2 regions of the Streptomyces sp. NPDC001832 genome follow, and region 1 is predicted to be linked to the other one. Evidence: predicted binding sites of a transcription regulator. Region 1 holds the regulator's gene; the other holds the start of a gene.
The links. The regulator HrcA, encoded in region 1, represses chaperone genes, less so after heat shock. The targets are predictions, from matches to a motif close to TTNGCACTCNGNNNNNCNGAGTGCNAA.
Positions count from the first base shown of each region.

Region 2: the regulator HrcA is predicted to act here: its motif matches at 2,005-2,031, upstream of groL (chaperonin GroEL).

Region 1 is NZ_JBEOYU010000048.1:3,126-19,015, reverse strand. It holds gene ABT115_RS26720 (S41 family peptidase) at 1-2,407, opposite strand, end outside; gene ABT115_RS26715 (hypothetical protein) at 2,541-2,972, opposite strand; gene ABT115_RS26710 (16S rRNA (uracil(1498)-N(3))-methyltransferase) at 3,205-3,951, opposite strand; gene ABT115_RS26705 (nitronate monooxygenase) at 3,948-5,024, opposite strand; gene dnaJ (molecular chaperone DnaJ) at 5,141-6,277, opposite strand; gene hrcA (heat-inducible transcriptional repressor HrcA) at 6,278-7,294, opposite strand; gene ABT115_RS26690 (MBL fold metallo-hydrolase) at 7,480-8,232, shown strand; gene ABT115_RS26685 (DUF3097 domain-containing protein) at 8,258-9,079, shown strand; gene hemW (radical SAM family heme chaperone HemW) at 9,185-10,426, opposite strand; gene ABT115_RS26675 (SpoIIE family protein phosphatase) at 10,541-12,466, opposite strand; gene ABT115_RS26670 (AMP-dependent synthetase/ligase) at 12,728-14,617, opposite strand; gene lepA (translation elongation factor 4) at 14,953-15,890, opposite strand, start outside.
Region 2 is NZ_JBEOYU010000004.1:80,119-96,008, forward strand. It holds gene groL (chaperonin GroEL) at 220-1,842, opposite strand; gene ABT115_RS05155 (cold-shock protein) at 2,248-2,454, opposite strand; gene ABT115_RS05160 (MoaD/ThiS family protein) at 2,876-3,154, opposite strand; gene thrC (threonine synthase) at 3,184-4,485, opposite strand; SAM riboswitch class I at 4,504-4,631, opposite strand; gene ABT115_RS05170 (glucosyl-3-phosphoglycerate synthase) at 4,785-5,735, shown strand; gene ABT115_RS05175 (alpha,alpha-trehalose-phosphate synthase (UDP-forming)) at 5,790-7,181, shown strand; gene otsB (trehalose-phosphatase) at 7,194-8,072, opposite strand; gene ABT115_RS05185 (DUF3263 domain-containing protein) at 8,125-8,391, opposite strand; gene ABT115_RS05190 (ROK family protein) at 8,535-9,467, shown strand; gene nagA (N-acetylglucosamine-6-phosphate deacetylase) at 9,467-10,699, shown strand; gene ABT115_RS05200 (1-phosphofructokinase family hexose kinase) at 11,070-12,050, shown strand; gene ABT115_RS05205 (class II fructose-bisphosphate aldolase) at 12,203-13,054, shown strand; gene ABT115_RS05210 (CBM35 domain-containing protein) at 13,156-14,106, opposite strand; gene cdgB (diguanylate cyclase CdgB) at 14,259-15,890, opposite strand, start outside.

The DNA of each region.
Region 1 (15,890 bases):
CGGAGGTCTCGGACGGCAGGATCCGGTCGATGCGCCAACTCCCTTCACCCGTACGGGAGATGTCGGCGCCGAGCAGCCCCTGCAGGGCCGAGTCGTCGCGCCATCCGCCGGGCGGCGTCACATAGGCGTGCGAGGTGCCCAGCTCACCCTGCACCTCCCACAGCAGGTCCATCAGGTCATCGTGGGTGGCGACGCGCTCCAGCACCGGCCGGTAGCGGTTCAGGACTCCGTCCCAGTCGATGCCGCCCATGTCGGGACGCCAGAAGTTGTCCCGCATGATGCGCCCGGCCTCGTCGTACATCTGGCGCCACTCGGCGGCCGGGTCGAGGGTCCGGCGGATCCGGGAGAGGTCGACCGTGACGCTGCTGTCGCTGCCCCCGTCGTGGTCGTCGTCGCCGGCCGGGACGCGGCTGTCGGACGGCACGACACGCAGCTTGCCCCGGGTGTGCAGGACGATCCGCTTGCCGTCGCCGCTGACCGCGAAGCCGCCGATGTCCGAGGCGAGTTCCTCGCAGCGCAGCTTCTCCAGGTCGTACCGTTCGAGGACGGTCTCGGGTCGGCGGGAGTCGGGCGTGGCGCCGCTCGTACCGAGCACTCCGGTTACCGGGTGGCTCAGCCACAGCAGCCCGTCCTTCGCGGCGCGCAGCGTGGAGTAGCTGGCAGCCTCGACGGGCAGCGGCACGATCCGGTCGGCGAGTCCGTCGAGGTCGATCCGGGTGACGGGCAGCGCGGTCGGGTTGTCCTCGCCCTCGCCGCTCTTCTCCTTCTCGGTCGGGCGGCCGTGGCGCTGCGGCCCGAACGGGGAGGGCGTGGTGGCGGCGAGCGTCAGCAGATGCGGACGGCAGGCGCCGATGAAGGCCAGATCGAAGACATGGGCGTCGTAGACCGGGTCGAAGGACCGCTCGGAGAGGAACGCGAGGTGCTTGCCGTCGGTGGTGAACGCGGGTGCGAAGTCCCGGAAGCGCAGCGGAGTGGCCTCGGCGACCGACAGATCGGCGAGATGCGCGAGCTTGAGCTGCCTGAGCGGATCGGGCCCGGGGTGCGACCAGGCAAGCCAGGCGGAGTCGGGCGAGAAGACGAGGCCGGAGACGTCGCCGTGCTCGCTGCGGTCCACCTCGTGGACCTCGCCGCTCTCCCGCTCGACGATCAGTACCCGCCCGTCGTGCGCGGCGACGGCGAACCGGCTGCCGTCCGGGGCCGCTGCCAGGTCGAGAACCCTGCCGATACGGCCCGCGGCGAGGCGGCGCGGTACGGCGCCCGGTGCGGTGCCGGTGGCGGGGGCGCACTCCAGGGCGTCGTCGCCCTCGGCGTCGGTGACCCAGACGACGTGCTGGTCGCCGTCGGCCTGGAAGGTGCGGGGCATCCTGGCCCGTACGCCCGGTTCGACGGCGAGCGCGCGGGCCGGTCCCTCGCGGTGGGTGACCCAGTGGACGGCACCGCGCGTCGCGACGGCGCTGCCGCGGCCCGTACGGTCCGGGGACGCGGTGTCGAGGTGGTTGCCGGCGTGCACGGGGTGGGGCTGCAGGTCGGCTCGCTGGCCGCCGAGCTGGATGTCGATGCGGCGGGGCTCGGAGCCTTCGAGGTCGTCCAGCAGCCAGAGTTCACCGGCCGAGGCGTAGGCGACGCGGGTGCCGTCGGTGGTCGCGTGGCGGGCGTAGAAACTTTCGATGCCGGTGTGCCGGCGCAGGTCCGAGCCGTCGGGGAGCGAGGAGTAGAGCGCGCCCACGCCTTCATGGTCGGAGAGGAAGGCGACTCGTCTTTGAGCTCTCGACTCCGTTCGAGCAGGGGAGTCCGCACTGCCCACCCACATCGGGGATTCGATGTTCCCGTCGAGGTCCTCGTGGAGCCGTACGAACTCCGCCGGGCCGTCGGTCGTTCCCTCTTCCGCGATCCACAACTTGCCTGCGGTGCCGCCCCGGTAGCGCTTCCAGGCGGCGGCCTCGCGCCCCATGGTGGCCGAGAGCAGCAGGACCCGTCCGCCGGGCCCGTACGCGAGGGCGCCGACCGGCCCGTATGGCAGGATCCGCGCGGGCCCGCCGTCGACCGGGACGGCCCTGGCCCAGCTGCGCCGCAGCGATGCCTGGCCCTGGGTGCTGATGACCAGTACGTCGCCGTCGGGCGTCCAGCCGCGTACGGAGGTCCGTGCGTCGCCCCAGTATGTGAGCCGCTTGGAGGGGCCGCCGTCGACCGGTGCGATGTGCACTTCGGGCGCCCCGTCCCGGGTGGACGTCCATGCGACGCGGGTTCCGTCGGGAGATATACGCGGGTTGGTGACAGGCCGGTTGTCGGCGCTGACGCGCCAGGCTCGGCCGCCGTCCAGCGGCGCCAGCCAGACGTCGTCCTCGGCGGTGAAGGCGATCAAATCGCCCTGGACATGGGGGTATCGGAGGTAGGCAGGCTGTGTCACACCGATCACCCTAGGCTTCCGGCGTGCTCCGCGGAACTGGGTTGGCCGGAGTCCGCCGGGTGGCCCGGTGCCGGACACACTTGGGCCGACCGGCAAATGGGCCGCGACGCCGCCCACCAATTGCCGGTCGGTCCTACTTGCCCCGGAGCGATTCGGTCACCGTGACCGTCACGGTGACCGCCGGCCGGGCGCTGCCGCTGCTGCCGCCCTGGGGAGGATTCGCCCCGATGGTCGACGGGGCGGCGTTGCAGTCGCCGAGCACATCTGCCCGGAAGACGGCCTTCCCGCCGGTTCTGGCGGTCAGGTCACCCCGCACACACCGCCCGTCCAGGGCCTGGGTCACCTCGCCGGTGATCGTGATGTCCTTGCCGCTCCCGGTCCTTCCGGTGCAGTCGACGCCCGCGGTGCCGTGCGCGGAGGCGGAGGCGGAGGCGGAGGCGGAGGCGGAGGCGGACGGTAACGCGCCCACGACCTGGTTCCCGTGGATGTCGGCCGTGCAGTTCAGCCACCGCACATCGACCCCGTTGCGCTCCAGGGCGCTGGTACCGGTCAGGTCGGTTGTCACTGCGATGGATGCCGAGTTCAGGCTGCCCGTCGGCTCACAGGCCACGGCGCCCGCGACCGCCGCGCCCGCGAGTGCGGACGCGGCCAGAAAGCGACGGGTTCTTCCCTGCCCCCATGACCCTTGATGTCCACATGTCCTTGATGTCCCCATACGGGCAGCTTCCCATCGATCCCCCATGGGACGGTAGACGGCTTGCGGTCACAACGGGCGGCGCAGGCGCGTCAAAGGGAGCTCACGCCCAGCGGCCGGTGCGCCCCAGCAGCAGTGCCGTCGCCGCCGTGCCCGCCGTCGAGGTGCGCAGGACTGACATTCCGAGCCGGCAGGTACGGGCGCCCGCCGCGGCGAAGGTCGCCAGTTCGTCCGGCGACACACCGCCCTCGGGGCCGACGACCAGCACGATCTCGCCCTGGGTGGGGAGCTGAACGGTGGCCAGCGGCTCGCTGTCGTGGCCCCGGTCCTCGTGCAGGACGGCGGCGAAGTCCGCCGCGGCCAGAAGTGCGGCGACCTGTTTGGTCGTCAGTGTGTCCGCCACCTCGGGGAAGCGCACCCGGCGCGACTGCTTGCCCGCTTCCCGGGCGGTGCTGCGCCATTTCGCGAGGGACTTGAGTCCGCGATCGCCTTTCCACTGCGTGATGCAGCGCGATGCCTGCCAGGGCACGATCGCGTCGACACCGGTCTCCGTCATCGTCTCGACGGCGACTTCGCCGCGGTCACCCTTGGGCAGGGCCTGGACGACGGTGATACGAGGTGTGGGCCACTGCTCCTCATGGGCCGTCGCCAGACCGGCGACCACGAGCCGGTCCTTGCCCTCGGTGGCCCTGACGATGCCTTCCGTCCAACGGCCGTGGCCGTCCGTCAGCACGACGTCCTCACCGGCGTGCAGCCGCTTCACCGATACGGCGTGCCGTCCCTCGGGTCCTTCCAGGACGAACTCTGGCCCGTCGGGGACCTGTTCGACGACGAAGACCGGTGCGGTCACTGCATACTCCCTGTGCTCACTGCCGCCCGTGCGGCGTCCAGTTCTTCGGCGAGCAGTCCGATCAGCCGACCGGCCGGCAGCTCGCGTGCCATCCGATGCCCCTGCCCCGCCCACAGTGCCATGCCCTGGGCGTCCCCGGCCTTTGCCGCCGCCTTGCGCAGCCCGGCCGTCAGACAGTGGACCTGCGGGTAGGCGGCGGGGGCGTACGGGCCGTGTTCGAGCATGAAGCGGTTGACCAGACCTCGGGCCGGGCGGCCGGAAAACGCCCGGGTCAGGGCGGTCCGTACGAACAGCGGGTTGGTCAGTGCCTGCTTGTGCAGCGGATTCGCCCCGGACTCGGGGCAGATGAGGAACGCCGTGCCGAGCTGCGCCGCCTCCGCGCCCGCGGCGAGCACCGCGGCGATCTGGGACCCGCGCATCAGCCCGCCCGCGGCGATGATCGGCACCTGCACGGTCTCGCGGACCTGGGCCACCAGGGAGAGCAGCCCGATCCCGGTGCCGTCGGTCTGCGGGTCGTCGCGGTGGGTGGACTGGTGGCCGCCCGCCTCGATGCCCTGGACACAGACCGCGTCGGCGCCCGCCCGCTGGGCGGCCTGGGCCTCCTCGGGTGTGGTGACCGTCACTACGGTGTACGTGCCGACGGCGGCGAACGCGTCGAGGGTGTCGCGGGCCGGGCAGCCGAAGGTGAACGAGACTGCCGGGACCGGGTCCTCCAGGAGGATGGCGAGCTTGGCCTCGTAGCCGTCGTCGCCTGCACTGGAGTCCGGGTCGCCGAGCGGGGTCTCGTACCAGGCGGCCTCACCGGCGAGCTGATGCCGGTACACCTCGACGGCGCTCGGGTCGGCGAGAGCAGGCTGCGGCATGAAGAGATTGACGCCGAAGGGCTGATCGGTCAGCCCGCGCAGCTGTTTGATCTCGTTGTACATGCCGTCCACCGTCTTGTACCCGGCGGCCAGGAAGCCCAGCCCGCCCGCTTCGGCGACGGCCGCGACGAGCTGCGGAGAGGACGCACCACCCGCCATCGGGGCCTGCACGATCGGATACCGGCAGAGATCGGTCAATACGGATGACATGACCGCATCGTGTCACGTCCTGCGTGCCTCGGCGTGCGGGGCCTGCGGTCCAATTCGTGCTCAAACTCCGGACGGGCTCGGCAGGCGCGCCCGTCCGGAGGCCGTGTGCAGGGCCGTCAGCGGCCGTTGAAGGCATCCTTCAGCCGGGAGAACAGCCCCTGCTGCCCTGGCTGGAACTGGCCGGTGGGCCGCTCCTCGCCGCGCACCTTCGCCAGGTCCCGCAGCAGTCGCTCCTGCTCCGGGTCCAGCTTCGTCGGGGTCATCACCTCGACGTGCACGATCAGATCGCCACGCCCGCCGCCCCGCAGATGCGTGATGCCGCGGCCGTGCAGCGGGACCGACTGGCCGGACTGGGTGCCGGGCCGGATGTCGACCTCCTCCAGGCCGTCGAGCGTCTCCAGCGGCACCTTGGTGCCGAGCGCGCCCGCCGTCATGGGGATGGTGACCGTGCAGTGCAGATCGTCACCGCGGCGCTGGAACACCGAGTGCGGCAGCTCATGAATCTCCACGTACAGATCGCCGGCCGGGCCGCCGCCGGGGCCGACCTCGCCCTCGCCCGCGAGCTGGATGCGGGTGCCGTTGTCGACACCGGCGGGGATCTTCACGGTGAGCGTGCGCCTCGACCGGATGCGGCCGTCACCGGCGCACTCCTGGCACGGGCTCGGCACGACCGTACCGAAGCCCTGGCACTGCGGGCAGGGCCGCGAGGTCATGACCTGGCCCAGGAAGGACCGGGTGACCTGGGAGACCTCGCCGCGGCCGCGGCACATGTCACAGGTCTGGGCGGAGGTGCCGGGTGCGGCGCCCTCGCCGCTGCAGGTCGTACAGACGACGGCCGTGTCGACCTGGATGTCCTTGGTGGTGCCGAACGCGGCCTCGGCGAGGTCGATCTCCAGCCGGATCATCGCGTCCTGGCCGCGCCGGGTGCGCGAGCGGGGTCCGCGCTGCGACGACGTACCGAAGAACGCGTCCATGATGTCGGAGAAGTTGCCGAAGCCACCCTGCCCGAATCCGCCCGCGCCGCCGCCGCCCGAGGCGGACAGCGGGTCGCCGCCGAGGTCGTAGACCTGCTTCTTCTGCGGGTCCGACAGCACCTCGTAGGCGGCGTTGATCTCCTTGAACCGCTCCTGGGTCTTCGGATCGGGGTTCACATCCGGATGCAGCTCGCGAGCGAGCCGCCGGAATGCCTTCTTGATCTCGTCCTGAGATGCGTCGCGGCGCACGCCGAGTACGGCGTAGTAGTCCGTGGCCACTTACGACTCCGCCAGGATCTGTCCGACGTAACGTGCCACTGCGCGTACCGCTCCCATCGTTCCGGGGTAGTCCATGCGGGTCGGTCCGACCACGCCGAGTTTGGCGACTGCCTCGTCGCCCGAACCGTAGCCGACCGCGACGACGGATGTGGAGTTGAGCCCCTCGTGGGCGTTCTCGTGCCCGATCCGTACGGTCATGCCTGAGTCCTTGGCCTCGCCGAGCAGCTTCAGCAGCACGACCTGTTCCTCCAGTGCCTCCAGCACCGGCCGGATCATCACAGGGAAGTCGTGCCCGAAGCGGGTGAGGTTGGAGGTGCCGCCGATCATCAGCCGCTCCTCCGTCTCCTCGACGAGGGTTTCGAGCAGGGTGGAGAGCACGGTGGACACGGTTCCCCGGTCCTCGCTCTCGAAGGATTCCGGCAGATCCTGCACCAGCTGCGGAACATCCGTGAAACGGCGTCCGACGACCCGGCTGTTGAGCCGGGCCCGCAGATCGGCGAGAGATGTCTCACCGAACGGAGCGGGGCAGTCGATCATGCGCTGCTCAACCCGGCCGGTGTCCGTGATCAGCACGAGCATCAGCCGGGCGGCTGCCAGTGACAGCAGCTCCACATGCCGAACCGTCGACCGGGTCAGCGAGGGGTACTGCACGATGGCGACCTGCCGGGTCAGCTGCGCGAGCAGCCGTACGGTGCGGCCCACGACATCGTCGAGGTCGACCGCGCCGTCGAGGAAATTATGAATGGCACGACGTTCCGGCGACGAGAGGGGCTTGACGCCCGCAAGCTTGTCGACGAAGAGCCGGTAGCCCTTGTCCGTCGGGATGCGTCCCGCACTGGTGTGGGGCTGGGCGATGAAGCCCTCGTCCTCCAGCACCGCCATGTCGTTGCGGACAGTGGCCGGGGAGACCCCCAGCTTGTGCCGCTCGGTGAGCGCCTTGGAGCCCACGGGCTCCTCCGTGCCGACATAGTCCTGGACGATGGCGCGCAGCACTTCGAGTCTGCGTTCGCTGAGCATCGCGCACACCTCCAGCTGTGTTTCCTCGGTGGTTCTCGGGCCGTTCCTGCTTCATTCCCAGGAACCCCCCTGGCACTCTGTCCTCGCGAGTGCCAGCAATCTCCCGCCCAGTGTACGGCGGTCGAGTGGGGGCCTAGCAAGGGTTACCGCGGGACTGCGCAGGTCGTTGCCGATAGCGTCGCGGTATGAACGCCTCTTGGGAAGAGTTCGGCTGGGAGCGACTCGGTCACGGAGTGGGCCGACGCCGCCTTCCCGGATGGGATGCGACAGTCGCGCTGGTGGCCGGAGCGGATGGAGTGCTGCTCTACGACACCGGATCAACACTTCGCGAAGGCGCGGAAGTACGGGCCCAGGCGCAGGCCCTGCTCGGCCGGAGGGTGACGCATATCGCACTCAGCCACCCCCATTTCGACCATGTACTGGGCACTGCCGCGTTCTGTGGCACCCAGGTGTACGGAGCGGTCGGCATGGCCGGGCTGCTGAAGCTCGGGGCGGACGATCTGCGCGCCTCCGCGGTGCGCCACGGAGTGTCCGAACACGATGCGGCCGAGGCTGTTGATGCGCTGGTGGCGCCGCACCACGAGGTGTGCGGCGAGTGCACGCTCGATCTGGGCGGCGGCCGTCAGGTGGTGCTGGTGAATGTGGGCCCCGCCCACAGCAGCCACGATCTGGCGGTGCTCGTCCCCGGCTCCCCAGCGGTGGTGCTCTGCGGCGACCTGGTCGAGGAGTCCGGCGAACCGCAGGCGGGACGGGACGCCGTCCCGTCCCGCTGGCCGGCCGCGCTGGACCGGCTGCTGGCGCTGGGCGGCGAGGACGCGGTGTACGTTCCGGGGCACGGCGCGGTGGTGGACGCGGCGTTCGTCAGGCACCAGCGCGACCAACTGGCCGTCCTCCATGACCCTGAAGGCATCGGTGGTGCCCCCTCCGGCGTGTCGTGATGTGTTGCCCTCCTATCGTCATCCAATGCGCAGCTACCAGCCGGACCTGACCCCGCCGTGGAAGAAGTCCACCCCCGTTCCCGAAGTCCCCGCCGAGCCCGATCTGGTCGTGGAAGAGGTCTCCACCGGATTCTGCGGTGCGGTGATCCGCTGCGAGAAGACGGCCCAGGGTCCGACGGTGACCCTGGAGGACCGCTTCGGCAAGCACCGGGTGTTTCCGATGGAGCCGCGCGGCTTCCTGCTGGAGGGCCGGGTGGTCACACTCGTACGCCCGTCGGCGGCCGGCCCGGTACGCCCCACGCGCACAGCCTCGGGTTCGGTCGCGGTCCCCGGGGCGCGCGCCCGGGTCGCGCGGGCGGGCCGGATCTACGTGGAGGGCCGCCACGACGCGGAGCTGGTCGAGCGGGTCTGGGGCGACGACCTGCGGATCGAGGGCGTGGTCGTCGAATACCTGGAGGGCATCGACGACCTCCCGGCCATCGTGCGCGAGTTCTCCCCCGGCCCGGACGCCAGGCTGGGCGTCCTGGTCGACCACTTGGTCCCGGGCTCCAAGGAGTCCCGGATCGCGTCCCAGGTCTCGGACGCGAACGTGCTGGTGGTCGGCCACCCGTACATCGACGTGTGGGAGGCGGTGAAGCCGTCGTCCGTGAGCATCGCCGCCTGGCCGGTGGTCCCGCGTGGCGAGGACTGGAAGACGGGCGTGTGCCGCGCGCTGGGCTGGCCGGAGAGCACGGGCGCGGCCTGGCAGCGAATCCTGTCCGCGGTGCGCTCGTACCGGGATCTGGAACCGGCGCTGCTGGGCTCCGTGGAACACCTGATCGACTTCGTGACAGCGCCGCCTCAGTAGCCTCTCCGTCGGCCCCCCGCCCCGCTGGCTTTCGGGTTACCTCTGACCGGGCAGCCACGCCCTGGCACGCACGCGTTCCGGTCGGAGGCCACCCGACAGCCTCTCTCAGTCCACCAGATCCCGCACCACCGCATCCGCCAACAACCGCCCCCGCAACGTAAGCACCGCCCGCCCCTCCCCATACGGCACCGGCTCCAGCAGTCCGTCCTGCACCGCCCGCCCCGCCGCGGCCAGCCCCGCCGGTGCCAGCAGCGACAACGGACACCCGTCCGCGAGCCGCAGCTCCAGCAGAATCCGCTCGACCCGCCGGTCCTCCGCGGAAAGGATCTCGCGCCCGGCCCCCGGCGACCGCCCCTCGGCCAGCGCCTGTGCGTACGCCCCCGGATGCTTCACGTTCCACCAGCGCACCCCGCCGACATGGCTGTGCGCCCCGGGACCGGCGCCCCACCAGTCGGCGCCGCGCCAGTACAGCTCGTTGTGCAGGCACCGGCCCTCGGGCGTACGGGCCCAGTTCGACACCTCGTACCAGGAGAAGCCCGCCGCGGCCATCGCCTCGTCCGCGATCAGGTACCGGTCCGCATGGGCGTCGTCATCGGTCATCGGGATCTCGCCGCGCCGGATCCGCCGGGCCAGCCGGGTGCCCTCCTCGACGATCAGCGCGTACGCGGACACATGGTCCGGCCCCGCACCGATCGCAGCGTCCAGCGAGGCCCGCCAGTCGTCGTCGGATTCCCCGGGAGTGCCGTAGATCAGGTCGAGGTTGACGTGCTCGAACCCCGCGGCCCTCGCCTCCGCGACACACGCCTCGGGCCGCCCCGGCGTATGCGTACGCTCCAGGATCTTCAGCACGTGCTGCCGCGCACTCTGCATCCCGAACGAGATCCGGTTGAAGCCGCCTTCCCGCAGCTCCGACAGATACGCCGGGCCGACGGACTCCGGATTCGCCTCCGTCGTGATCTCCGCGTCATCGGCGAGCCCGAACTCGTCACGGATCGCCGCCAGCATCCGTACAAGATCCCCGGCAGCAAGCAGCGTGGGAGTGCCGCCGCCGACGAAGACCGTTCGGACCGGCCGCGGGTCGTCGCCGAGGACCTTGCGGGCCTGGCGGACCTCGCCGATCAGGTGGGCGGCGTAGTTGTCCCGGGAGGCCAGCACACCGCCGGAGCCGCGCAGCTCGGTCGCGGTGTATGTGTTGAAGTCGCAGTAGCCGCAGCGGGTCGCGCAGTACGGCACATGCAGATAGAAGCCGAGCGGCCGGTCGGCGGCGCCTTCCAGGGCGTGGCGGGGCAGCGCCCCGTCGTCGGGTACGGGTTCACCATCGGGCAGTACGGAAGGCATACCGCCCATTGTGACTCGCCGCCGGGGACCTCCGAGCCACGTCCGCGATCAAGGCCTCGCACCCACGGGCCGCCCCGCCGGACCCGAACCGCGGTAAGCACCCCCTGCCGCCCTGCCGCGCCCTCACCCCGCCTGCAGCACCAGCAGCGCCAGATCGTCATCGGGCGGCCGTTCGGCGAATTCGTGCACGGCCCGTTTGATCCGGTCTGCGATCCCGTCCGCCGACAGCCCGGCACAGTCGGCCAGCGCCCGGGCCAGACCGTCCCCGTCGTCGAACATCAACACCCCGGAGCGCCGCTCCGTCACGCCGTCCGTGACACACAGCAGGCTGTCGCCGGGCGCCAGCTCGAAGCTCTGGCTCTCGTACGCGACGTCGTCGAAGATCCCGAGCAGCATCTGCGGTTCTGCGGCCGGGCACACCTCGCCGTCGGGGCGCAGCAGCAGCGGCAGCGGGTGACCGGCGCTGGCGAGGGTGCAGCGCACGCCGCCGCCGGGCAGCGGCACGAGTTCCCCGTACAGCAGGGAGAGGAAGCGGGACTGCCCGGTGTCCGCCGTCTGCTGGCCGCCCGCCGCGGCCACCATGAGCGCGGCTGCCTCGGCAGCCTCCATGGCATCGTCGAGGAGCAGCCGGTTGAGCCGGTCCAGCACTTCGCCGACCCCGAAACCCTCACGGGCCAGCAGCCGCAGCCAGGGCCGGGCGAGGCCGGTGACGACGGCGGCTTCGGGGCCGCTGCCCTGTACATCGCCGAGGACGAAGCACCAGCGGTCGCCGGGGCACGGGAAGACATCGTAGAAGTCGCCGCCGACGACCCCGTCGTCGCTGGGTTCGTACACCAGTGAGCTGGTGACGCCGGGTATGTCGGCTACCTTGCTGGGCAGCAGTGCGCGTTGCAGGATGCGGCTGATGGTGGCCTGCCGGGTGTAGGCGCGGGCGGCACCGACGGCGAGGCCGACACGGCGTACGAAGTCCTCGATCAGGGCGGTCACTTCGTCGGGAACGCGTGCCATGCCCTCCCGGCCGAGGAGTACGGCGCCGAGTGTCCGGCCGCCCGATGTGATCCGGTAGGCGAGAGCGGATCCGGCGCACCCGTCGGATTCCTCGCCGTCTTCCTCGCCCCCGGGCCAGGGCATGGAGACGGGTCCGGTGCCCACCCGCTCGGGCAACCGGATCGGGTCCTGCTCCAGCACCGTACGCAACTGCCCGGTCTCGGCCTCGTCCCGGTGCCAGGCGCTGGCGAGCCGGGGAACGGCGGCGTGGCCGCCGTTCTCGGGCTCCAGCCAGATCGCGCACCAGTCGGCGAGTCTGGGCACCAGTAACTGTCCGGCGAGCGCCGCGACAATGTCCTCGTCGAGCTGGCCTGCGAGCAGGTCCGAGGCCTCGGCGAGGAACGAGAGCGCGCCGCGGCCGGCCCAGTCCGCGCCGTCGCGCAGGGCCCGTCGGGCACTGGGGGCGAGCAGCTCGGCGGCACGCAGTCCCTGCTGGAATCCGGGCTCGGCCGACGGTTCGGGGAACGGATTCCAGTCGTCGACGGGAAGACGGGCCCATACGGTCTTGAGGCCGGTGCGGTAGGTGATGCCCCAGCGCTCGGCGAGGGTGCCGACGAGCTGGAGCCCGCGACCGTACTCGGCGGGCTCCTCGGGGCCGGTGGGGGCATCGCCCTCCACCGCGTCCGCCGCGCTGCCGGCCTCCGGGCGTTCGCTGCGTACGGCACGCGCCGGGTGGTGGTCGGAGACCTCCAGCACCAGGGCCGCGGCCTCGTCCTCGGCGGCCTCCTCGAGCCGGCAGATCAGCTCGACATTGGTTCCGGCATGCACGACCGCGTTGGTGACCAGCTCGCTGACGACGACCGCCGCGTCATCGGCGAGACGTTCGCTGAAGCCCACGGCCGCCGGCAGTCCCAGCCCGGTCCAGTCGGTGAGCGCTGCCAGGACGAACCGGCGGGCAGCGGAGGGCGCGAGGAGGTTTCCGGGCAGGGACGTACGGGCGGCCGGCCGCGCATCCGCATGGCCGATGGTGATACCGGGACGCTGGACGATGTCCCGCTGCAAGGGAATGGGCCCCACGGTGCAGCTCCTGACCTGTTCTCGCTCTGTCTGTCTGTTCTCGTTCTGTTCTCGCTGGGCGCCGCTGACAACACCGACAGAGTGACAGATGGACCACGCTCATAAGCGACGAGTTGCCGAAGTGAGCAGAGAAAGTGAGCCGAGAAAGTGAGCAGAGAAAGCGGAAGCAGCCGCACCATAGGGCCGGTTGGTCCAAGAAACTGTTGCCCAACCCCCGCTGGGCTCGGGGGGGGTGGGAAACAGCTTCTAAACCTCGCGGGTCCCCACGTACATGTCGTCGATGAGGGCCTTGTACTCACGCTCGACGACCGGCCGCTTCAGCTTGAGACTGGGCGTCAGCTCGCCGTGCTCGATGTCGAGGTCGCGGGGCAGCAGCCGGAACTTCTTGATGGTCTGCCAGCGTTGCAGTCCGTTGTTGAGCCGCTTCACATAGCCCTCGATGAGCTGCACGGCCTGCGGGGACGCCACCACTTCGGCGTACGGCTTCCCGCCGAGACCGTTCTCGGCGGCCCAGCCGAGGATGGTCGGCTCGTCGAGTGCGATCAGGGCGGTGCAGTAGTTGCGGTCCGCGCCGTGCACCAGGATGTTGGAGACGAACGGGCAGACCGCCTTGAACTGTCCCTCGATTTCCGCCGGGGCGATGTATTTGCCGCCGGACGTCTTGATCAGGTCCTTCTTGCGGTCGGTGATCCGGAGATAGCCGTCCACGGACAGCTCGCCGATGTCGCCGGTGTGGAACCAGCCGTCCGCCTCCAGCACCTCGGCGGTCTTCTCCGGGAGCCCCTGGTAGCCCTCCATCAGGCCGGGGCCGCGCAACAGGATCTCGCCGTCGTCGGCGATCCGCACCTCGGTGCCGGGGAGCGGCTTGCCCACGGTGCCGGTGCGGTAGGCCTCGCCCGGGTTGACGAAGGAGGCGGCGCTGGTCTCAGTGAGGCCGTAGCCCTCCAGGATGTGAATGCCGACGCCCGCGAAGAAGTAGCCGATGTCGGGGGCGAGCGCCGCGGAGCCGGAGATACAGGCGCGCAGCCGGCCGCCGAAGGCCTCGCGGATCTTGGCGAAGACGAGGGCGTCGGCGACCTTGTGCTTGGCACCGAGAGCGAACGGGACGGCGGCCGTGCCGGTGCGCCGGAAGTTGTCCTGCGAGACCTTCGCGTACTCGCGGGCGACCCCGGCCGCCCACTGGAAGATCTTGTACTTGGCCCCGCCACCGGCCCGTGCCTTGGCGGCGACGCCGTTGTAGACCTTTTCGAAGATACGCGGGACGGCGGCCATGTACGTCGGCTGGACGACCGGCAGATTCTCGATGATCTTGTCGACCCGGCCGTCGACGGCGGTGACGTGGCCGACCTCGATCTGGCCGGAGGTGAGGACCTTGCCGAAGACGTGTGCGAGCGGCAGCCAGAGGTACTGGACGTCGTCCTTGGTGATCAGGCCGGTCGCCACGGTGGCCTTGGCCATGTACGACCAGTTGTCGTGCGGCAGGCGTACACCCTTGGGGCGTCCGGTGGTGCCCGAGGTGTAGATCAGGGTGGCCAGCTGGTCCGCCGTGATGGCGGCGACTCGTTTCTTGATCGTGTCGGGGTTCTTCGCCAGGTGCTCGGCCCCGCGGGCCTCAAGATCTGCGAGCGTGAGGACCCAGCCCTCGGGGTCGCCCTCGGCGGGCGCTGCGTCCTCGGGGTCGATGACGACGACATGGGCGAGGTTCGGCAGCTCGGCGCGGCGTTCGCGGGCCTTGGCCAGTTGGCCGGCGTCCTCGGCGATCAGGACCCGGCTCTCGGAGTCGGAGAGGATGAACGCCGACTCCTCGGCGTTGGTCGACGGGTAGATCGTCGTGGTGGCGGCGCCCGCGCACATCACGCCGAGGTCGGTGAGGATCCACTCCACTCGCGTGCCGGCGGCGAGCGCGATCCGCTCCTCCGGCTGCACACCCAGATCGATCAGCCCTGCCGCGACGGCGTATACGCGCTCGGCGGCCTGTGCCCAGCTCAGCGACTTCCACTCATCCGGTCCGTCGCCGGCGGCCGCAGGGACCGGATAGCGGTAGGCCTCCCTGTCCGGGGTGGCCTCGACGCGGTCGATGAAGAGGTTCGCCACGGAGGGCGGTCGGTTATCGATCAAGGTCTGTGTGTCGCTCACGACATCCTCCGGGCCTGCGGCAGTGCTTCACGACCGATTGTTGGCTGCTGCTTGTTCCTACGGGTGTTCCCGCACACTCTGTGCGCTTGGTCCTGCGGTGCTTGTCCTGTTGCTTGTCCTGCGGCGCGCACCCCGCTTGATTAACTGGCGAGTAACTACAGGCCTGATCAGGGTAGAGCGCCCGCGTCCGCCGCGTAAGGGGCAATGGACCGCCGCTTCATAACAAACGGGCCCCTGTGCCACAGCGCGCTGCGGCACAGGGGCCCGTCGGGCTGCCACCGTGCAGGGGCAGACGGAGCCGGGGTGGGAGTTGCTTCTCGGCCTTGCGGCGGAAGCTACTTCTTGGACTTGCCGTCCCCGCCCGACTCGTCCGTCGACAGCACGGCGATGAAGGCCTCCTGCGGCACCTCCACATTGCCGACCATCTTCATCCGCTTCTTGCCTTCCTTCTGCTTCTCCAGCAGCTTCCGCTTACGGGAGATGTCACCGCCGTAGCACTTGGCGAGGACATCCTTGCGGATGGCACGGACGGTCTCACGGGCGATGACCCGGGAGCCGATGGCGGCCTGGATCGGCACCTCGAAGTTCTGCCGCGGGATCAGCTCGCGCAGCTTGGCGACGAGCCGCACGCCGTACGCGTACGCCTTGTCCTTGTGCGTGACCGCCGAGAACGCATCGACCTTGTCGCCGTGCAGCAGGATGTCGACCTTGACGAGCTGGGCGGACTGCTCGCCGGTGGGCTCGTAGTCGAGCGAGGCGTAACCGCGCGTCTTGGACTTCAGCTGGTCGAAGAAGTCGAAAACGATCTCGGCGAGCGGCAGTGTGTAGCGGATCTCGACCCGGTCCTCGGAGAGGTAGTCCATGCCGAGCAGGGTGCCGCGCCGGTTCTGGCAGAGCTCCATGATCGCGCCGATGAACTCGCTGGGGGCCAGGACCGTGGCGCGCACGACGGGCTCGTGCACCTTGTCGATCTTGCCCTCGGGGAATTCGCTCGGGTTGGTGACGGTGTGCTCGGTGCCGTCCTCCATCTCGACGCGGTAGACCACGTTGGGCGCGGTGGCGATGAGTTCGAGACCGAACTCGCGCTCCAGTCGCTCGCGGATCACATCGAGGTGGAGCAGGCCGAGGAAGCCGACGCGGAAGCCGAAGCCGAGCGCGGCGGAGGTCTCCGGCTCGTACACCAGGGCGGCGTCGTTGAGCTGGAGCTTGTCGAGCGCCTCGCGCAGGTCCGGGTAGTCCGAGCCGTCCAGCGGGTACAGGCCCGAGAACACCA
Region 2 (15,890 bases), on a different contig from region 1:
CGCTTCCTGCACCGTGCCCCCGCCGATCCACCCCATCAGCAGCGGCGCTCAGGGAGGCCACCCGGCGCATTCAGCGCACTCGCGCGCCCCACCACCAGGCGAAACCTCTGAGCGGAAGCGCCGGCCCGCCACCCGTACAGAAATCGACATCGGCCCCGGGACCAGTTGGTCCCGGGGCCGATGCGGCAAAGCTGTACAGGAACTACCGATCCGTCAGGATCAGAAGTCCATGTCACCGCCCGGCATCCCGCCCGGAGCGGCCGCGGCGGCCTTCTCCGGCTTGTCGGCGATGACGGCCTCGGTGGTGAGGAACAGCGCGGCGATGGACGCGGCGTTCTGCAGGGCGGAGCGCGTGACCTTGGCCGGGTCGAGGATGCCCTCGGCGATCATGTCGACGTACTCGCCGGTCGCGGCGTTCAGACCGTGGCCGACGGCCAGGTTGCGCACCTTCTCGACGACGACGCCGCCCTCAAGGCCACCGTTGACGGCGATCTGCTTGAGCGGGGCCTCCAGAGCGAGCTTCACGGCATTGGCGCCGGTCGCCTCGTCACCCGAGAGCTCCAGCTTCTCGAAGACGGCCGAGGCCTGGAGCAGAGCCACGCCACCACCGGCGACGATGCCCTCCTCGACGGCGGCCTTGGCGTTGCGCACCGCGTCCTCGATGCGGTGCTTGCGCTCCTTGAGCTCGACCTCGGTCGCGGCACCGGCCTTGATGACGGCCACGCCGCCGGCCAGCTTCGCGAGGCGCTCCTGGAGCTTCTCGCGGTCGTAGTCCGAGTCGGAGTTCTCGATCTCGGCACGGATCTGGTTGACGCGGCCCTGAACCTGGTCGCTGTCACCGGCACCGTCGACGATCGTGGTCTCGTCCTTGGTGATGACGACCTTGCGGGCGCGGCCGAGCAGGTCGAGACCGGCGTTCTCCAGCTTGAGGCCGACCTCCTCGGAGATGACGGTGCCACCGGTGAGGATGGCGATGTCGCCGAGCATGGCCTTGCGGCGGTCACCGAAGCCCGGGGCCTTGACGGCGACGGACTTGAAGGTGCCACGGATCTTGTTGACGACCAGGGTCGACAGGGCCTCGCCCTCGACGTCCTCGGCGATGATCAGCAGCGGCTTGCCGGACTGCATGACCTTCTCCAGCAGCGGAAGGAGGTCCTTCACGTTGCTGACCTTGGAGTTCACGATCAGGATGTACGGGTCGTCGAGGGACGACTCCATGCGCTCCATGTCGGTGGCGAAGTACGCCGAGATGTAGCCCTTGTCGAAGCGCATACCCTCGGTGAGCTCCAGCTCCAGACCGAAGGTCTGGGACTCCTCGACGGTGATGACACCTTCCTTGCCGACCTTGTCCATGGCCTCGGCGATGAGCTCGCCGATCTGGGTGTCGGCGGCGGAGATGGAGGCGGTCGAAGCGATCTGCTCCTTGGTCTCCACGTCCTTGGCCTGCTCCAGGAGGGCGGCGGAGACGGCCTCGACGGCCTTCTCGATGCCCCGCTTGAGAGCCATCGGGTTGGCACCCGCGGCGACGTTGCGAAGGCCCTCACGGACGAGAGCCTGGGCGAGAACGGTGGCGGTGGTCGTACCGTCGCCGGCGACGTCGTCCGTCTTCTTGGCGACCTCCTTGACCAGCTCCGCGCCGATCTTCTCGTACGGGTCCTCCAGCTCGATCTCCTTGGCGATGGAAACACCATCGTTGGTGATCGTGGGGGCGCCCCACTTCTTCTCAAGGACGACGTTGCGACCCTTGGGGCCAAGGGTGACCTTGACGGCGTCGGCGAGCTGGTTCATGCCGCGCTCGAGACCGCGCCGGGCCTCCTCGTCGAACGCGATGATCTTGGCCATGTGAAGTGGTCCTCCCGGACAGGGGTGGATTTCTCCGGACCGAGTGGCGCCCGCGACGGACGGCCTGCGTGTCCGGCGGTTCCTTGCCCCACCGGACCTGCGGGCCTCACCGGCCCGGTCCAAGTTCTGTCACTCTCACCTGGAGAGTGCTAACGCCAATGATTAGCACTCGACCCCCAAGAGTGCAAGCGCCTTCGAAGAAGGCTCGCTGAGGGGTGGTGGTCGGGCGACGGGAGGGCGCAAGCGCCTTCGAAGAAGGCTCGCTGAGGGGTGATGGTCGTCGACGGGACGCGGACGAACACGGCCAACACGGGTGGACCACGGCGCTCACGCACAAAGGGCCCGTACCCCCTGGGGTATGGGCCCTTTGTGCGTGAGTAGTGTCGTTGGCCGACCGCGTCGAGCTCAGCCGACGGCGAGCTTGACCATGTCCGCCTGCGGCCCCTTCTGGCCCTGCGAGATCTCGAATTCAACTCGCTGACCCTCTTCGAGGGTGCGGTACCCGTCCATCTGGATCGCGCTGTAGTGGACGAAAACATCCGCACCACCGTCGACCGCGATGAAGCCGTACCCCTTCTCCGCGTTGAACCACTTGACGGTGCCCTGAGCCATGCCTAACTCCCCTATTACTGGCCCTTGCACAGGACCGCACTTCGCGGACCCGGGTCAGAACCCACCCTCCGACAGGAGAGGGTGCGTGCGCCGGAACGCGTCGACCGCGGCCGAATGTATCTGCCCAACTGCCCTCTGCAACAGGTCAATCGGACGAGAATTCTGGGCAGCACCGAACGCCCGAACATGAGGGATTCATGAGATTCCAGGGCAAGTCGGGCCGGGCAAAGGTGATGTTTGGCGCAAGGAGATCGACCACTTTGGCTGCTTCTTGTCGCGAGCGGGCGCATTCTCATATGCGGGCGGCACGGGCAGCGGGGGGGGCTTCCCACACTGTACCGCGCTCAACCACGCAGAATTGCCCCCTCCGCTTCTCTCGCGGAAGGGGCAATTCCGATAAGCCGTGAAGTCGGACGGACGGTCAGCAGCCCCCCGCCACCGCCGGGATGATCGAGATGCCGGCGCCGTCCGGCGTCGCCGCGTCCAGGCCGCCCTCGAAGCGCACGTCGTCGTCGTTGACGTACACGTTCACGAAGCGGCGCAACTTGCCCTGGTCGTCCAGGACACGAGCGGCGATGCCCGGGTGGTTCTGCTCCAGGGACTCGATGACCTGGGAGAGAGTCGAGCCCTCGGCCGGGACCTCGGCCCGGCCGCCCGTGTAGGTGCGGAGGATGGTGGGGATGCGGACCTTGACGCTCATGGTGGGTGCCTTTCTTCTGTCTCGGGTGGTCAGACGGCGGCGAGGCCGGCGGCGCGGAACGCGTCCAGGCTCGGGCGGATCGTCGCGGTCGCCTGAGAGGTGGCGGCCACCGCGTCCAGGGTCTTGAGGCCGTCACCCGTGTTGAGCACTACGGTGGTCAGCGTCGGGTCGAGCAGACCGGCCTCGATCAGCTTCTTCGTCACGCCGACCGTCACCCCACCCGCCGTCTCCGCGAAGATGCCCTCGGTGCGCGCCAGCAGCTTGATCGCGTCGACGACCTGCTCGTCGTCGACGTCCTCGACCGCGCCGCCGGTGCGGCGGGCGATGTCCAGGACGTACGGGCCGTCGGCGGGGTTGCCGATCGCCAGGGACTTGGCGATGGTGTCCGGCTTCTGGGGCCGTACGACGTCGTGACCGGCCTTGAAGGCGGTGGAGACCGGGGAGCAGCCCTCGGCCTGGGCGCCGAAGATCTTGTACGGCTTGTCCTCGACGAGACCGAGCTTGATCAGCTCCTGCAGGCCCTTGTCGATCTTCGTGAGCTGCGAGCCGGACGCGACCGGGATGACGATCTGGTCGGGCAGCTGCCAGCCGAGCTGCTCGCAGATCTCGTACGCCAGGGTCTTGGAGCCCTCGCCGTAGTACGGACGCAGGTTGACGTTGACGAAGCCCCAGCCCTCGCCGAGCGGGTCACCGATGAGCTCCGAGCAGAAGCGGTTGACATCGTCGTAGTTGCCCTCGATGCCGACCAGCTCACCGCCGTACACCGCGGCCATGACGACCTTGCCCTGCTCCAGGTCATGCGGGATGAACACGCAGGAACGGAAGCCGGCCCGGGCGGCGGCGGCGCCCACCGCACCGGCGAGGTTGCCGGTGGAGGAGCAGGAGAGGGTGGTGAAACCGAAAGCGCGGGCGGCCTCGACGGCAATGGCGACGACGCGGTCCTTGAAGGAGTGTGTCGGGTTGCCGGAGTCGTCCTTGACGTACAGGCCACCGGTGACGCCCAGCTCGCGCGCGAGGTTGTCGGCCTTGACCAGCTTCGTGAAACCAGGGTTGATGTTGGGCTTGTCCGCGACATCGGCGGGGACCGGCAGCAGGGGCGCGTAACGCCAGATGTTGTCGGGTCCGGCCTCGATGCGCTTCTTCAGTTCGTCGGGGGAGCCGCTCGGCAGGTCGTACGCCACTTCGAGCGGACCGAAACAGGACGCACAGGCGAAAATGGGGCCGAGCTCGAATCGCTCGCCGCACTCGCGGCAGGAAAGCGCCGCGGCGGGACCGAGGTCGACAGCTTCGGCGGAAGAATCAGTGCTTACTGCGACAGTCTGCACGGCCATGATGGCGGAGGCCCTTTCTCCTCATCTTCCTTGCGACGCATTTCGCCACAAGACGGAATTGGCACCTTCCCCACCGTGGCCTCGCGGCCGGTAGGAGGGTTGCCGGGACTTCAACGGGCCGTTCCCTCAGTCCCTCTGGATGAGCGCTGTGGCACTGGATCACCGATCCAGGCATTTGTTGGCAGACCGACCCCGACATGCGACGGCCGTCCGCGTTGTTCAAGACTGTAACCGAAGCACCGGACAGTTGAGATAGTCGTCCGAACCGCGAGATGGATCACATACAGGGAGTATCGACCGTGCTGGAAGAGGTCGAACGCTGGCTGGCCGGGCGTTCCTGGTCGGCCGCCGACCGCCCGCTGGACCGTCTCCTGGCCGCCAAGGCCAGGGACCCGCACCGCGGGAGCGTGAGCGTCGTACTGCCCGCGCTGAACGAGGAGGCGACGGTCGGCCGGATCGTCGCGACGATCCGGCGCGAGCTGATGGAGAAGGTCCAGCTGGTCGACGAACTCGTGGTGATCGATTCCGGTTCCACGGACGCTACCTCGAAGGTTGCCCGGGAGGCCGGCGCCCGGGTGGTGCACCGGGACGAGATACTCCCCCGGATACCCGCCGTGCCCGGCAAGGGCGAGGTCCTGTGGCGGTCGCTCATGGTGACCGGCGGTGACATCGTCTGCTTCATCGACGCCGATCTGAAGGACTTCTCGGCGGACTTCGTCTCCGGCATCGTCGGCCCGCTGCTGACCGACCCGAACGTGCAGTTCGTGAAGGCGATGTACGACCGCCCCTTCGGTGACACCGCAGGTCAGGGCGGTCGCGTCACCGAACTGGTGGCCCGTCCGCTGCTCAATCTGCACTGGCCGCAGCTGGCCGGTTTCGTCCAGCCGCTGGGCGGGGAGTACGCCGTGCGCCGCTCCCTCCTCGAACGGCTGCCCTTCCCCGTCGGCTACGGAGTGGAGCTGGGCCTCCTGGTCGACGCGCTGCACACGGTGGGCCTGGACGCGCTGGCCCAGGTCGACGTGGGGGTGCGCAAGCACCGCCACCAGGACGGGCAGGCGCTCGGGCGGATGGCGGCGGCAATCTACCGGACCGCTCAACTCCGTCTGTCCCGAGGTCACTTGGTGCGGCCTTCGCTCACCCAGTTCGAGCGCGGCGAGAACGGCTTCGTGCCACGCACCCATGCGGTGGACACCGAGGAGCGGCCCCCGATGCGCGAGATCGAGGAGTACGTTTCGCGCCGCGCGGCCTGACGTGGCCTGGCTTCGCACGTTTGGGTGGTTCGTGATCCGGCTAGATTCCGCAACATGGTCTCCGAGCACGAAGCCCAGTCCGCTGCCCAGGTCCTCGTCGCGTCCAACCGGGGCCCGGTGTCGTACACCCTCGCCACGGACGGATCGCTCGACGCGAAGCGGGGCGGCGGCGGGCTCGTCTCCGGGCTGAGCGCCGTCAAGGACAAGCTGTGGGTGTGCGCCGCGCTCGGTGACGGGGACCGGGAGGCGGTCAGGCGCGGGGTCGGTGAGCAGGGCGTACGGATGCTCGACATCGACGCGGCCGTCCAAGCGGACGCGTACAACGGCGTCGCGAACTCGGTGCTCTGGTTCGTCCACCACATGCTGTACCAGACGCCGCTGGAGCCGGTCTTCGACGCGGAGTTCCGGCGGCAGTGGGCGTCGTTCGAGACGTACAACCGGGCCTTCGCCGAGGCGCTCGCCAAGGATGCGGGCCGGGGCGCGGCGGTGCTGGTGCAGGACTACCACCTCGCGCTGGTGCCCGGCATGCTCCGCGAACTCCGCCCCGACCTGCGTATCGGCCACTTCTCGCACACCCCGTGGGCGCCCGCCGACTACTTCCGCCTGCTCCCCGACGACATTGCCGAGCAGCTGCTGCACGGCATCCTGGGCGCGGACCGGGCGGCCTTTCTGACCCGGCGCTGGGCGGACGCGTTCATCGGCTGCTGTACGGAGATCCTGGGCGGCACCGGCCGGACCAGGATCGGGGTGCACGGGCTCGGCGCTGACGCGGACTTCCTACGCGGGCGCGCGCACGAGGCGGACGTGGACGAGCGGATGGCGGCACTGCGGGAGCAGGTCGGCCCCGGGCGGAAGACGATCGTACGAGTGGACCGAACGGAACTGTCCAAGAACATCGTGCGCGGGCTGTTCGCCTACCGCGCGCTCCTCGAAGAGCGGCCCGAATGGCGTGAGCACGTCGTCCATGTCGCCTTCGCCTACCCCTCGCGGCAGGACCTGGCGGTGTATCGCGACTACACGGTCGAGGTGCGGCGGGTCGCCGACGAGATCAACGCCGTGTACGGCACGGCGGGCTGGACGCCGGTCGTGCTCCACGTCAAGGACGACTTCGCCCGCTCGCTCGCCGCGTACCGGCTGGCCGACGTGGCGCTCGTCAACCCGATCCGCGACGGCATGAACCTGGTCGCCAAGGAGGTCCCGGTCGTCTCCGACCACGGCTGCGCACTGGTGCTGTCGCGGGAGGCGGGGGCGTACGAGGAACTGGGCAGCGATGCGGTCGTGGTGAACCCGTACGACGTGTCCGCGACGGCGGCGGCGCTGCACGAAGCTTTGACGATGCCGGACGACGAACGGGCCGCGCGCACGAAGCGGCTGGCTGCGGCGGCGGTGGCGCTGCCGCCGCAGCAGTGGTTCCTGGACCAGCTGGACGCGCTGCGGCGGCAGTGAGCGGGAGCGGTCTCAGAGCTGCCGCGCCAGGGCCGCCAGGAAGTCGACGACGGCTCCCGGGCCGGTCAGCAGCAGATCCGCCCGATCGGCCAGTTCGGGCACTTCCGCGCTGCCGCTGCAGACCAGCAGGCCCGGGATGCCGTCGGGGCCGTCGGTGCGGAGCTTCTCCACGGCGGCGTACGCGGCGAGGTCGCCCAGGTCGTCGCCCGCGTACAGGACGGACTCGGCGTCCGTCTCCCGTACGTACTGTGCGAGCGCCACACCCTTGTCCACGCCCGGCGGGCGCAACTCCAGTACCAGGCGGCCCGGTTCGACGATCAGGCCGTGCCGGCCGGCGAGCTCGCCGAGGGGGCCGCGCAGGGCCTCGAACGCGGCCTGCGGGTCGGTGGCCCGGCGGGTGTGGACGGCGAGCGACCGGCCCTTCTCCTCGATCCAGGTGCCGTGCCACGAGTCGAACCGGTGGAGCACGCCCGGGAGTTCGGCGCGGACCGCGGCGATACCGGGGTGCGGGGCGGAGGCATGGACGGCACCGGAGGCGGCGTCCCAGCGTTCGGCACCGTAGTGGCCGAGGACGACGAGGTGATCGAGTCCCGGCACTCCGGCGAAGCCGCCGTGCCGGACGGCGACGCCGGCCGGGCGGCCGGTGATCACGGCGACGGAGGCCACCTTCGGGGCGAGCGCGACGAGCGCGTCGACGGCGCCGGGGTAGGCGCGGGCCTGTTCCGGGTCCGGGACGATGTCGGCGAGCGTCCCGTCGAAATCGAGCGCGACGACGGCACGGTCGGGGCGCGCGAGGATTGCAGCGAGGGCTTCTCGGCCGGGCGGGGTGGTGGGGGCCGGGAGCTCGGCCGGGGTCTCGCTCGACGCGGGTACGTGCGGGTTGCTGCCCATGTGTCGAGCCTATAGGCGTACCGCCGGACACAACCATGGGCGGGTGCCGGTTTCAGCGGCGCTCGCGCCTCGCATCCCGTACCCGGCGCAGGCGGTTCACCGTCACCGGGTCCGCCTCCAGCGCGCGGCGGTCGTCGAGCAGCACGTTCAGCAGCTGGTAGTAGCGCGTGGGCGAGATGCCGAGTTGTTCGCGGATCGCGCGCTCCTTCGCCCCGGGCCCGGCCCACGACTGCCGTTCGACGGCGAGCACGGCACGGTCCCTGTCGGAGAGGCCGATGGGGCCGTCCGTGTCGTCGGGGCCATTCGGGTGGGTGGTCATATCAGCCAACCTATCGCCCGGCCGGAGAGCCGCCACCCGTCATTCCGCGTCCTGCGCCGCCCTCACGTCCGAGGCGGTTGCCGTCACCACAAACCGGGATAGTGGACTAGACCTTTTCAGTTCCTCGGGCGAGACTGTTTCCCGTGAAACACGTCATCGCCCTCGATGTGGGCGGCACCGGAATGAAGGCCGCACTGGTCGGGGCCGACGGCGCCCTCCTGCATGAGGCGCGGCGGGCGACCGGCAGAGAGCGCGGCCCCGACGCCGTCGTGGAGTCGATCCTCACCTTCGCCGCAGACCTGCGGGCGTACGGTGAGGAGCACCTCGGCGAAGGCGCTGTCGCGGCCGGTGTCGCCGTGCCCGGCATCATCGACGCCGAGAACGGGATCGCGGTCTACGCCTCGAACCTGGGCTGGCGCGACGTACCCATGCGGGAACTGCTCGGCGAGCGGCTCGGCGGTGTCCCCGTCGCGCTGGGCCACGATGTGCGCACCGGCGGGCTCGCCGAGGGCCGGATCGGCGCGGGCAAGGGCGCCGACCGCTTCCTCTTCGTACCGCTGGGCACCGGGATCGCCGGGGCCATCGGCATCGCGGGCACCATCGAGTCCGGCGCGCACGGGTGCGCGGGCGAGATCGGCCACATCGTGGTCCGGCCGGACGGCCCGGACTGCCGCTGCGGTCAGCGCGGCTGTCTGGAGACCCTGGCGTCCGCCTCCGCGGTGACCCGGGCCTGGGCCGCCGCGTCCGGCGATCCGGCGGCGCACGCGGCGGACTGCGCGAAAGCCGTGGCGTCGGGCGACCCGGCGGCCGTGGAGGTCTGGCGGAACGCGGTCGACGCGCTCGCCGCCGGGCTGGTCACCGCGCTGACACTGCTCGACCCCCGCACACTCATCATCGGTGGCGGTCTCGCCGAGGCCGGGGAAACCTTGTTCACACCACTGCGTGCGGCCGTCAAGGAACGTGTCACGTTCCAGAAACTGCCCCACATCGTCCCTGCGGCCCTCGGGGACGCCGCCGGATGCCTGGGCGCAGGGCTGCTCGCCTGGGATCTTCTCTCCACGGAGGTATCCGCCTGATGGCCGGACGCGCAGACAGCACAGTTCTCGCAGGTGCCCGGGTGGTGCTTCCCACCGGAACCATCGAGAACGGCCGGGTGATCATCGAGGGCACCCGGATCGTCGGCAGCGCGGCGGAGGACACAGGCACCCCGTGGAAACCACCCACCGACGGCAACCCCACACACACCCCGGCCGCGTCCACACCGTGTCCGGATGCCACCCGGATCGTCGACCTGAGCGGCCACTGGGTGGTCCCGGGCTTCGTCGACATGCACAACCACGGCGGCGGCGGCGCGTCCTTCACCTCCGGCACCGTCGACGATGTCCTCACCGGCATCCGCACCCACCGCGAGCACGGCACCACCACGCTGGTCGCCTCCACCGTCACCGGCGAGATGGACTTCCTCGCCCAGCGGGCCGGTGTCCTCTCCGAGCTGGTCGAGCAGGGCGACCTGGCCGGTGTCCACTTCGAGGGGCCGTTCATCTCGCCGTGCCGCAAGGGCGCGCACAGTGAGAATCTGCTGCGCCACCCGGACCCGGCCGAGGTCCGCAAGCTGATGGACGCGGCACGCGGCACCGCGAAGATGTTCACGCTCGCCACCGAACTCCCGGGCGGCATCGAGTCGGTTCGACTCCTCGCCGAGCACGGGGTGATCGCCGCGATCGGGCACACCGACGCGACGTACGAGCAGACCGTCGAGGCGATCGACGCGGGCGCCACCGTCGCCACGCACCTCTACAACGCGATGCCCGGCTTCGCCCACCGCGCGCCCGGCCCGATCGCCGCCCTGCTGGAGGACGAGCGGATCACCGTCGAGCTGATCAACGACGGTACGCATCTGCACCCCGCCGCCCTGGAGCTGGCCTACCATCACGCGGGCGCCCACCGCGTCGCACTGATCACCGACGCCATGGACGCGGCCGGCTTCGGCGACGGCCGGTACCAGCTCGGCCCGCTCGCGGTCGAGGTCAAGGACGGCGTCGCGCGGCTGGTCGAGGGCAACTCGATCGCGGGCTCCACGCTCACCCTGGACGTCGCGTTCCACCGGGCCGTGACCATCGACAGGATTCCGGTCGGCGATGTCGTCCAGTCCATCTCCGCCAACCCGGCACGGCTGCTCGGCGTGTACGACAAGGTCGGCTCGCTGGAGCCGGGCAAGGACGCGGACCTGGTGGTCCTGGACGCGGACTTCACGCTCAAGGGCGTCATGCGCAAGGGCCAATGGATCATCGATCCCCGGATCGGCTGATCCGGCCCGTTAGAGGTCGCGCACATAGGTGGGGTGGAGGAAGGAGCGGGGCGAGGGGCAAGCCGGGCAAGGCGGAGGAGGGAGGCGGATGGGATCTCCCCTGCTCGAGCGCAGCTGAGAGCTTGGGGAAGGAGCGTCGTCGACCGACGACAACGCCGCCAGGCGCCGCCCATCGGCACGCGACGCCGCCCCACCTATGTGCGCGACCTCTTATTGACGGCGAGTCGAGTACGTAACGAAGAGACGGCGGTTGGTCCGGAGATCTGGGCCGATCGCCGCCTCTTTGACATGATCACCTGGGAAAGAGGCAGAGAAAGCGCATTCCGTCCAAGGATTCGCGCTCCAGAGCAGGATCGAGGGGGCGGCCGCGGTGATCCTCACGGTCACACTGAATACGGCACTCGACCTGACGTACGGCGTCCCGGAACTCGTCCCGCACGCCAGCCACCGCGTCAGCGACAAGTCCGAGCGGCCCGGTGGCAAGGGCCTCAACGTGGCCCGGGTGCTCTGTGCCCTCGGGCACGAAACGGCGGTCACCGGCTTCGCCGGAGGCTCCACCGGAGCCGTGGTGCGCGAGCTGCTGGCAGGCCTGTCGCGGCAAAACGCGGACACGAAGGCCAAAAACGGTGCCACACCCGCCGCCGCGCCGATCACCGACGCCCTCGTCACCGTCGCCGGGAACACCCGTCGCACGATCGCCGTCGTCGACCGTGCCACCGGCGACACCACCCAGCTCAACGAACCCGGCCCGCTCGTCACCACCGACGAGTGGACCGCCCTCATAGGCCGGTACGAGGAGCTCCTCACCGGGGCCGACGCCGTCGCCCTCTGCGGCAGCCTGCCGCCGGGCATCCACGTCGGCGCCTACGCCGAACTGGTCCGCCTGGCCCGCACCGCCGGCGTCCCCGTGCTCCTGGACACCAGCGGCGAACCGCTGCGCCGCGGCATCGCCGCCCGCCCCGATCTGATAAAGCCCAACGCCGACGAGCTCGCCCAGCTCACCGGCTCCCGCGAACCCCTGCGCGCCACCCGCGACGCCCGCCGCCGCGGCGCGCACGGGGTCATCGCGTCCCTGGGCCCGGACGGCATGCTGGCCTCCACCCCCGATGGCATCTGGCGAGCGTCCCCGCCCGCCAAGGTCCTGGGCAATCCGACCGGTGCGGGCGACTCCGCGGTGGCCGGGCTGCTGTCCGGCCTCGTCGAAGGCCTGAGCTGGCCGGACCGGCTGCGGCGGGCGGTGGCACTGTCGACGGCGACCGTGCTCTCCCCGACAGCCGGTGAGTTCGACCGTGCGGCGTACGAGGAGCTGCTGCCGCGCGTCGGCGTCGAGGAACACACAATCGCGGCCTGAGAGCCTGTCGGTTGACCACCGAATTTCGGCAACGCCGAAAGCGTGCGTGCCAGGCCGTGGCCGCCCGATCAGAGGTCGCCCGACAGGATCTGAGGCCGCGCCAGCCCCCGAACCCGCGTTCGGCTGGTTCGAAGAAGCAGCAAGAGGTCAGCATGCCGCTCGTCAGCACCGGTGAACTCGTCTCCGCCGCCCAAACCGAGGGACGCGGGATCGCCGCCTTCAATGTCATCACGCTGGAGCACGCGGAAGCCATCGCGGCCGGCGCGGAGCGGGCCGGAGCGCCCGCCATTCTGCAGATTTCCGAGAACGCCGTGAAGTTCCACGGCGGACGGCTCTGTGCCATCGCCGCCGCAGCCGCCGCCGCCGCCCGTACCTGTGGCGCCCCCCTCGCGCTCCACCTCGACCATGTCGAGTCCGTGGAGCTGCTGCACCAGGCGCACACGGAAGGCTTCAGCTCGGTGATGTTCGACGCCTCCAAGCTTTCGTACGAGGAGAACGTGCGGGCCACGGCCGAGGCCGTGGCCTGGGGCCATGAGCGTGGCATCTGGATCGAGGCCGAACTCGGCAAGGTCGGCGGCAAGGAGGGCGAGGCCCCGCTCGACGCCCACGCCCCCGGTGTCCGTACCGACCCGGCCGAGGCCGCCGCGTACGTACGCGACACCGGGGTGGACGCGCTGGCCGTCGCGGTCGGCTCCTCGCACGCCATGACCGAGCGCACCGCCGCCCTGGACCACGCCCTGATCGGCCGGCTGCGCGACACCGTCCCGGTCCCGCTGGTGCTGCACGGCTCCAGCGGCGTCCCGGACGACGAGATCCGCCGGGCCGTCACCTCCTCCGGCATGGTCAAGATCAACGTGGGTACGGCGCTGAACACGGCGTTCACCGGCGCGGTACGGGCGTACCTGGCCGAGAACACCACGGGCGTGGACCCGCGCAAGTACATCGCACCGGGCCGCGAGGCGATGGCCGCGACGGTGGCGGGGTTCCTCGCGCTGATGGGCTGACCGCGGCACGCAGCGCGTTGCGCGCGCCGAACAAAACACAAACGCGGCCTCTCCCCGGTTCGGACACCAGGAGAGGCCGCAAAGTGTTCGCCCTCAATGGGCTAACCGTTCTCAGGGGTGACTTCCAGCCAATCCAGGATCACGTCGCACTGATTCCCTTCCTGGCACGAGATGCTGATCTCGTTCTCACCCTTGTTCAGGTCGACCGGTGCCCAGGTGGTCTGCCAGTTCTTTTCCCAGTCCGAGTCGGACGAGTGGATGAAGTTCTTGAGGCCGATGGGCTGCGGATTCGGCTTCCCGTTCACCGTCAGCGTTGCATTGGCGTCCTTGGCGGGAATCGCATAACGCACCGTCAAGCGGTACTTGCCTTCCTCCTCCATCGCTGCCTTCCACGTCACCGATGAGCCAACCTCGTTGAAGCCCGTGACGTATGAGCCGTTCGGGCCTTCCGCGCCCTTGATCGTGTTGTCCAGCTGGGCCGTGCCGCCGAGCTTCAGCGTCGCCGCGTCCTGCTTGGGAAGCTCGGCCGGGGCCTTCGAACTCTCGGACGGCTCGACCTTCGGGGACTCCTCGACCTGGCTACTGGGGCTGGCGGAGGGGGTCGCCTCGTCCTTCTTCTCTTCCTTGTTGTCGTCGCTCGTGATCAGTGCGGCGCCGATACCGATGAGCACGACCAGGACCACCGCGACCGCACCGATCAGCAGGCCCTTGGTGTTAGGGCCGCCCTTGCCGGGACCGCCGGTGCGGCCGCGGCCGCCCTGCTGCGGGACATGCGCCGAGGGAGCGCTGGGGTGTGTCGCCGGGGCGGCGTACTGCGCGTTCGGCTGGCCGTACGGCTGCTGGTGCGGCACCTGCTGCCCGTACTGGCGCTCTCCGACGGCCCGCACCTGGTTGTACGAGGTCCGGGGCACGCCGGGCTGCGTGGCCGCGGGAGGGTAGCCGTAGCCGCCCTGCCGTGGCGGCTGGGCGCCTGCTGCCTGTCCGTCCTCGTACAGGTAGCCGAACGGATCGTCGTCCTCGGGCGTGTTTGCGCCGTTGTTCCCGGCCGTCATCCCTGGGTCACTCCTCACCATGTCGCCAGCCGTCGCCGAATTTCGCCAGCCGTGGCCGACCGGCCGAGCCTACCTTGAACGACCCGCACCAAGAATTGCCGTCGCACGTCCTGGAACCGCGGTGTGATGCGGGAACAGCCCTGTCGTAAACGTCAGCCGGCCCTGCGGTGAACCTTCGACCGGGACCGCTTCTCCACGTACATCCGCTGGTCGGCGGAGCGCAGTACCTCTTCGGCGGTCATGCCGCAGGCGGCCCAGCCGATACCGAAGCTCGCCCCGACGCGCACCGCCCGGCCGTCGACCCGAATGGGCGGAATGATGGCGTTACGGAGGCGTACGGCCAGGTCCGCGGCGTCTGCGGCGCCGAGTCCGTCGGCGAGAACGACGAACTCGTCACCCCCGAGGCGGGCGACCGTGTCGCCGTCACGGACGCAGGCGCTGAGACGGCGGGCGACCTCGATCAGCACGGCATCACCGGTGTGGTGGCCGAAGCGGTCGTTGATCGACTTGAAGCCGTCGAGGTCGCAGAAGAGGACCGCGAGGCCCTTCGCCCCGTCGTCGTTCTCGGTGTCCGGCGCAACGGAATGCACATGGTGGTCGTATGGGCCGTCGGGTGCCGAGTCCACGTCGTAGCCATGTGTCCGCGCGTCCGGGTCGCCGACGTCGCCATACGCCGCGTCCAGCGTCTCCACCGGGGTGGTGGCCGCCGAGTGCGGGCGCTCGCAGAGCCGGGAGCTGAGCCGGGAGCGCAGCTCTGCGCTGTTGGGCAGACCGGTGAGCGCATCGTGCGAGGCGCGGTGCGCGAGATGCAGCTCGTGGCGCTTGCGCTCCTCTATGTCCTCGACATGGGTGAGCAGGAAGCGCGGGCCGTCCGCGGTGTCGGCGACGACGGAGTTGCGCAGCGAGACCCAGAGATAGGCGCCGTCCCGCCGCCCGAGCCGCAGCTCGGCGCGGCCGCCCTCGGCGGAGGTGCGCAGCAGGGTGCCGATGTCCTCGGGGTGGACGAGGTCGGCGAAGGAGTAGCGGCGCAGGACGGACGCGGGGCGGCCGAGCAGCCGGCACAGGGCGTCGTTGGTGCGCAGCAGCCTGCCGTGCTGGTCGCCGCCCATCTCGGCGATGGCCATGCCACTGGGGGCGTACTCGAAGGCCTGGCGGAAAGACTCCTCGCTGGCCCGAAGCGCCTGCTGTTCACGCTCCAAACGGACCAGGGCGCGTTGCATGTTCGCTCTCAGCCGGGCGTTGCTGATCGCAATGGCCGCCTGTGATGCGTACATCTGGAGGGCCTCACGGCCCCAGGCGCCGGGGCGGCGGCCGTTGCGCGGGCGGTCGACGGATATGACACCCAGAAGATCGAGACCGCCGCCGGACGCGTACATAGGGGCGTAGAGCCGGTCCTCGGGGTGCCACTCGTCCTCGAAGCGGGGTTCGGGGCCCTCGGTGTGCCACTGCGGTACGTCGTCGTCGAGGAGGACCCAGCCGTCAGTGTGGGGAATGAAGCGGAGCTCGTCCCAGGGCTCACCCATCGAAAGCCTGCGCTCCCAGGAGCTGCGCGAGCCCACACGGCCGGTGATCAGGGCTTCTGCGGCGCTATTGCCGGCGAAGGCGGCGACGACGAGATCGCCGTCGGGGCGGACCAGGTTCACGCAGGCCAGCTCGTAGCCGAGACCGGCGACGATTCCGTCGGCCACGGTCTGCAGCGTGTCGGCCAGGCTCCGCGCCGTATTGAGATCGGCCACGGCCTGGTGCAGCTGCCGCATCGTCGCAAGACGGACGTACGGCTCCGA